2 regions of the Rhizobium sp. R693 genome follow, and region 2 is predicted to be linked to the other one. Evidence: riboswitches for the same ligand, from Rfam matches in the RefSeq annotation. Region 2 holds a riboswitch; the other holds the start of a gene.
The links. A riboswitch is a leader RNA that binds a small molecule or an ion and turns the genes downstream of it on or off. The one in region 2 is predicted to bind glycine.
Positions count from the first base shown of each region.

Region 1 (3,427 bases), on a different contig from region 2:
GGGACGGTCGCGTCGATCAGGTTGTCGAGGCTGCCGTAGCCGATCACCTTCAGCATATCCGTCATTTCGGCCGGCGACGGGCCGATGTGGCGACGGTTGGCGAAGTCGTAGGGCTGGTAGTCGGTAAACTGGAATTCGGTCGGCGTCGTCATTACGCAGTGAGCTCCTTGTAGGCCGCCTCGTCGAGCAGGCCATCGACGTCAGCGGCATTTGCAAGCTTCAGCTTGAAGAACCAGCCGGCGCCCTGAGGATCGGAATTGACCAACGATGGATCGGCGACGATAGCGGGGTTCACTTCGGTGATTTCGCCGTCCAGCGGACAATAGACGTCGGAAGCGGCCTTCACGGATTCGACGGTCGCGGCATTGCCATTCTTGGAGAAGGTGGCTCCGACTTCCGGCAATTCGACGAAGACGAGGTCGCCGAGCTGTTCAACGGCGTAGGTGGTAATCCCGACCGTCGCAACGCCGCCTTCAATCTTCAGCCACTCGTGTTCTTCGGTAAACTTCAGCATGATTGTTCTCTCCGGAAAAATGTTTCAGCGTTTGTAGGTTGGCGTAATAAAGGGGAGGGTACTGACGGTGACGGGCAGGAACTTACCGCGCACTTCAGCGTAGATCTGTGTGCCAACGGCTGCCTGGGCGACCGTGACATAGCCCATTGCGACGGGGTGTTCGACGGATGGGCCGAAGCCGCCCGAAGTCACTTCGCCGATCTCGGTCTTGCCCTCGGAATCCGCAAAAAGCTTGGAATGGCCGCGAACCGGGGCCTTGCCTTCGGGCTTCAAGCCGACGCGGCGGCGGGCTGCACCCCTTTCAAGTTCGGTTAGGATGCGGTCTGCGCCGGGGAAACCGCCGGCACGGGCGCCGCCGCTCTTGCGGGCCTTCTGCATGCCCCATTCGAGCGCTGCTTCCACAGGAGTCGTGGTGGTGTCGATGTCGTTGCCGTAGAGGCAAAGGCCGGCTTCGAGGCGCAGGCTGTCACGCGCGCCAAGGCCAATCGGCTCGACATCCGGATGCTCAAGCAACCGCCTAGCGACATCCTCGGCTTTGTCCGCCGGAATCGAGATTTCGAAACCGTCCTCGCCGCTGTAGCCGGAGCGCGAGACAAGACAGGAAACGTCGTGCAGTCGGCAATGGCGAACGTCCATGAACTTCATCGCGGCGACATCGGCCCAGAGTTCGGCAAGCACTTCAACGGCGCGCGGTCCCTGCAGCGCAATGAGTGCGCGGTCGAGCAGCGTGATATCGCAGGTATCACCAAGATGCTTTTGAAGGTGAGCAAGGTCGGCCTCCTTGCAGGCGGCGTTGACGACAACGAACAGGTGATCGTCGAGATGGGTGATCATCAGGTCATCAAGGATGCCGCCATTCTCGTCGGTGAAGAAACCGTAGCGTTGGCGACCTTCCGCGAGGCCGAGAATATCCACCGGAACGAGGCTTTCGAGCGCAAGGGCCGCGTCTTCGTACTTGCCCGACTTCGCCTTGATGACGACTTGGCCCATATGGGACACGTCGAATAGACCGGCAGACGTACGGGTCTGGATGTGCTCCTTCATCACACCGGCCGGATATTGCACGGGCATGTCATAGCCTGCAAAGGGAACCATGCGGGCGCCAAGCGACAGATGCAGCGCGTGAAGCGAAGTTTTCTTGAGGGCAGCAGTATCGTCCAACGACGCCTCCGGGGTTTGCGCCTGGATTTCCATGCGCGGGCTCAAATCTTCAGGCGCAGTTGCGCCTTGCATTTCGAGCCCCCTCTGTCCCTTCGCCTGAGATTGTTATCCCTTCGGCGAGCGTTTCGAGAACGCTTCTCTCCAGAGTTCCGTCTGCCCCTTGCTGGTCCTTTGGCCTGAGAGTTTCCGGGGCGGTTGCTCCTTCGGCACTGATCGCAGATGACCAGCTTCTCCCAACAAGGTCGAGGGCAATTATCTGGCCATGGCTATACTTGGCAAGGGGGAATGTCGCCGCCAAACAAATTTTTGTCGCGCTTTTAAGGATCGGCGGCTACGGAGATGGGAGGCGGGCGATGCTCAGCTGTCGCTGTAGAGCTCCAAAGCCTGTTTTAATCCAGCCTGCGGCTGCTTTTGCCCCATTGTCATGAGATCCAACGCCACTTCGGTCGATTGAATGATGTTGGACGGTTCCTCGACATCTTGGCCGCTGGCCGCCCTGGTCTGGCGGTCGGCAGCGCGGCGAGCTTCCTTGGCTGCCGTGCTTGCAGACACGCGCTGCGGAATCCGGAGCGTTTCAAACGCCGCGGCTGCGGTGCTCGCGGCTATGGTGCCTACCAAGACTGTCATACGCCAACACTAAGGCGCCCCACGTTCTTAACTGGCTAAATTAACCGCTGGCATTTTATGCATCTTGATCTTCTCCGGAGATAATCGGAATTTCCGGCACGGAAAAACAGAGACGACTCATGATTCAGGCCATACTTGTCGCCGTCGGCGGCGCGATCGGTTCCGTCCTTAGATACTACGTCGGCCGTTGGGCTCTCAGGCTCGCAGGCCCGGCCTTTCCGTGGGGAACCTTGACCGTCAATGTTGTCGGCTGCTTCGTCATTGGCGTATTCGCGGAAATGATCATCAGACGCTTCGACGCATCGCCGGAATTGCGCTTGCTGCTGATCACCGGCTTCCTCGGCGGTCTGACGACCTTCTCCTCATTCTCGCTCGATACAATTACGCTCTTTGAGCGTGGCGCGGCGCTATCCGGCGCCCTCTACATCGTCGCGAGCGTCGGCCTGTCGATGGCCGGTGTGATCGGGGGACTGGCACTTATGCGCGCGATCTTGTGAGATTACGGTTTCCGTTTTCAGCGAAAATGCTCTAAAGCCAGCCGCAAAGTCCGCGCGGCGCGCGGAAGACCATTTTCCGAAAGATGACGTATGGCGGGTATCGAACACATAAAGGTGGAGCCGGATGAGGCGGGCATGCGGCTCGATCGCTGGTTCAAGGTGCACTTCCCGGGTCTCGGTTTCGGCCCACTTCAGAAGCTTCTCCGATCCGGGCAGGTCCGCGTTGACGGCGGGCGTGTGAAGAGTGACACCCGGGTGCAGCCTGGACAGATGGTGCGCGTACCGCCGCTTGATGTTGACGCTAAAGCGAAGACCGGACCCATCGCTGGCCGCGATCTGAAGCACTCCGGCGATTTCGAACTGTTGTCGCGGATGGTGCTGCACGAAGACGACAAGGTCATCATCCTCAACAAGCCCGCGGGCCTTGCGGTGCAGGGCGGCTCGGGCGTGACGCGTCACATCGACAAGATGCTTGAAGCCTGGACCAGTCCGAAGGGCGAGAAGCCACGTCTGGTGCACCGTCTGGACCGAGACACATCGGGTGTGCTCGTCGTGGCACGGACCCGCGGCGCTGCACAAAAACTCACAGCCGCCTTTCGTGAGCGCGATACCAAGAAGACCTACTGGT
Region 1 covers NZ_LOKY01000034.1:7,205-10,631, reverse strand. Annotated here, with positions in the region: gene gcvP (aminomethyl-transferring glycine dehydrogenase) at 1-152, opposite strand, end outside; gene gcvH (glycine cleavage system protein GcvH) at 152-514, opposite strand; gene gcvT (glycine cleavage system aminomethyltransferase GcvT) at 539-1,675, opposite strand; glycine riboswitch at 1,750-1,830, opposite strand; glycine riboswitch at 1,834-1,921, opposite strand; gene ATY79_RS20770 (hypothetical protein) at 2,033-2,302, opposite strand; gene crcB (fluoride efflux transporter CrcB) at 2,422-2,799, shown strand; gene ATY79_RS20760 (RluA family pseudouridine synthase) at 2,890-3,427, shown strand, end outside.
Region 1: linked by a shared signal. The riboswitch ahead of gcvT (glycine cleavage system aminomethyltransferase GcvT) and the one ahead of ATY79_RS06025 (D-amino acid dehydrogenase) in region 2 are both predicted to bind glycine.

Region 2 (3,427 bases):
GCAGCGGTCGACGTAACCGTCCGCGTCATCGCACGAGATATGCGGGAAGATCATGAGGTTTGGGACATCCCAAAGAGGACTTGTGGCTGGCAGCGGCTCCGGATCAAATACGTCGAGCGCAGCGCCACTCAGGTGCCCTGCCTCAAGCGCCGCGCAGAGCGCAACGTTGTCGACAACGGGACCGCGCGCGATGTTGAACAGGGATGCCCCGGCCTTCATCGCCGCGATCTGCTCCATGCCGATCAATCCGAACGTCTGCGGCGTTAACGGACAACTGACAACCAGGCAGTCTGCGATGGGGAGCACCGATTGGAGGTCGGCGACCTCAACCATCTCATTCGCGCTTGGATGAGACCTGCCACTCCGGGTGACGCCAACAATCCGCACGCCAAAATGTCGGAGCCTTGAAGCAATCGCGCTGCCCAGCTCTCCAAACCCGAGAACGACGACCGTCTTGCTGGAAATGTTCGTCGAAAGCTGGTTGTCCCAGCGACGCAAGCGTTGGTTCCGAATATGCCGCGGAACGCCCTCGCAGAGCATCATGACGGTCATCGCCCCGAACGCCCCACCCTTCTCGGCATGCACTCCACTGCTGTTGGTCAAGAATGCCCTGTTCGGCAACCAATCCAACGGCATGTATTTTTCGACGCCAGCACTGGTGCAATGCACGAAGCGCAGCGACCGGCCATGTTCCTGGAGGCGTCGCACATCGAAGCCAGAACCAACGAAATAGGACGCCGAACGCAGTACATTCAGATCCGGTTTCTGTTCGGAATGGGCGACGATCTCAGATCGACTGGCATTGGAGCCAAGTGCGCGAGAGACAGCCTCTTTCGAAACGAAATAGGGTGACTCCGGGCTATGCTTGTTCTCGATGTAAACCAGAAAATCCCGCATTTTCATCCTCATGACAGTGACACGAATGGTACCTGCAAGCTGTGTGCCAGTTGCTTGATTGAAAATTTCTGGAAGGGGATTGCCGTTTCGAACCTTCTATGCCTACCCTAAAGGCGTTCGTAAGCCTTGCAGGAGAGATGGCCCCAGGAGGGTCGCGCCGACGGAGCAACCCCCCAGGAAACTCTCAGGCAAAAAGACTGCCGGGTTTGGACAATCTGGAGAGAGACACGGCTCGCCGCGTCCACCGAAGGGGACCTTCAACAAGAAGGAAAAGCTCTCAGGTACAGAGACAGATTGGGGGCAAGGGACTGGCAAGGTCCCGCACCTACTGTTGGAGAGATTATGTCCCATATCGTGGTTTTGGGCGCCGGCATCACCGGCGTAACGACGGCGTATGCCCTTTTGAAACGCGGTCACGATGTGACCGTCATCGAACGACATCGTTATCCGGCGATGGAAACATCCTTCGCGAATGGCGGTCAACTGTCCGCGAGCAACGCAGAGGTCTGGAACAGTTGGTCGACCGTTGTGAAGGGCATGAAGTGGATGCTCAAGAAGGACGCTCCGCTTCTGATGAATCCCTCGCCAAGCTGGCACAAATACTCGTGGATGGGCGAGTTTCTCGGAAGCATTTCCGGTTACGAGGACAACACCATCGCGACCACCAAGCTTGCCATAGAGGCACGCAAGCACATGTTTGCTATGGCTGAGAGCGAAGGCATTGATTTCGATCTCGAAAAGCGCGGAATTCTCCACGTGTACTACGACCGCAAGAGCTTCGATGGAGCGCAGAAGGTCAACGAACTTCTGCAGGCCGGCGGCCTCGACCGACGAGCGGTTTCCCCCACCGAGATCAAGAGTATCGAACCAGCCCTCGTGGGCGATTTCTTCGGTGGTTTCTTCACGCCGTCGGACTCGACTGGCGACATCCATAAGTTCACTCGCGGTCTGGCCGAGGCCTGCCTTCGACGAGGTGCCAAATTCCTGTTTGACGCAGACGTCCAGAACGTAGTCGCGGGCAACCAGGTGACGGTAACGTGGAGGCCTACTGACGAAGCCGATACCGCCGTTCGCTTGCTAAACGCCGACGCGATTGTTGTCTGCGCTGGCGTAGGTAGTCGCAAATTCGCGTCCATGTTAGGTGACCGGATGAACGTCTATCCGGTGAAGGGATACTCGATCACCGTTCACCTCGATGATGCCGAAAGCCAGAACGGTGCACCCTGGGTCAGCCTGCTCGATGACCGCGCCAAGATTGTCACCAGCCGACTGGGGCCCGATCGCTTCAGGGTAGCTGGAACTGCCGAATTCAACGGTATCAATCGCGATATTCGGTCTGATCGTACGAAACCGTTAGTCGACTGGGTGCGGATGCTATTCCCCAGTGCATCGACCTCTCGCGTGGTTCCCTGGGCGGGACTACGGCCGATGATGCCAAACATGATGCCGCAGGTTCGAAAAGGCAATAGGCCTGGCGTGTTCTACAACACAGGTCATGGGCATCTCGGCTGGACGTTGTCGGCCGCCACGGCCGAACTCCTTTCCGGATTAGTGGACGAATACTCCCACGGGCAGCCGAGGAGAGTTGCCTGATCAACTTGGGCCGGAGATCTTGTCCGGCCTTTTTTTTCGTCTCAATCGCGAGTCTCAAATCACTTGAGATTGATGGACTCGAAGATTCTCACAGTTGAGACTAAACAGCGCTACTGAGATTCATCACAACAAGCCTCTAGGCTACTGTTTTTGAAAGAGTTTCCAACTGGCACGCCAGTTGCAATTCTCCTGATGAGGATCGGACAGGCCGATCTCTACAACAGAGGAGACTCTCATGGACCTCGGTCTTTTCATGATGCCGCTTCATGATCAGCGGCGCAATTTCACGGAGCTGCTGAAACAGGATCGCGAAGCCGTCATTCTCGCCGATCGTCTGAATTTCGCTGAAGTCTGGGTCGGCGAGCATATTACCTGCTCGTGCGAACCGATCGCAGATCCGCTCCAGTTTTTTGGTTCGCTGATCCATGCCACGAAGCAGATCAAGTTCGCCACGGGGGTTCTCAACCTTCCTCAGCACCATCCTGCCCGCCTCGCTGGTCAGATCGCACAGTTCGATCATCTTTCCGAAGGCCGCTTCATCATGGGCGTCGGCCCGGGCGGTCTCGTCACGGACATGGAACTGTTCGGCACCAGCGAAAAGAACCGTGCGGAGATGACGACCGAGTCCATCCGCATCATGCATGAGATCTGGTCCAGCAGCCCGCCCTACAACATCAAGGGCAAGTACTGGGATGTGGTCGTCGAGAAGACCCTGATCCCGAGCCTCGGCTTCGGCCCGATGCTGAAGCCTTATCAGCAGCCATTCCCGGAACTCGCAATCTCCGTCATGAGCCCGTCTTCGAGTAGCGCGCGCCAGGCTGGCGAAAACGGCTGGAGCATCGTGTCGGCGAACTTCACGCCGCTTGCGAACGTCAAGACGCACTGGGAACAGTATGCCGTCGGTTGCGAAAAAGCTGGTCGCCGTCCGGATCGCAAC
Region 2 covers NZ_LOKY01000004.1:154,836-158,262, reverse strand. Annotated here, with positions in the region: gene ATY79_RS06030 (D-2-hydroxyacid dehydrogenase) at 1-897, opposite strand, end outside; glycine riboswitch at 1,017-1,107, shown strand; glycine riboswitch at 1,109-1,194, shown strand; gene ATY79_RS06025 (D-amino acid dehydrogenase) at 1,192-2,490, shown strand; gene ATY79_RS06020 (LLM class flavin-dependent oxidoreductase) at 2,726-3,427, shown strand, end outside.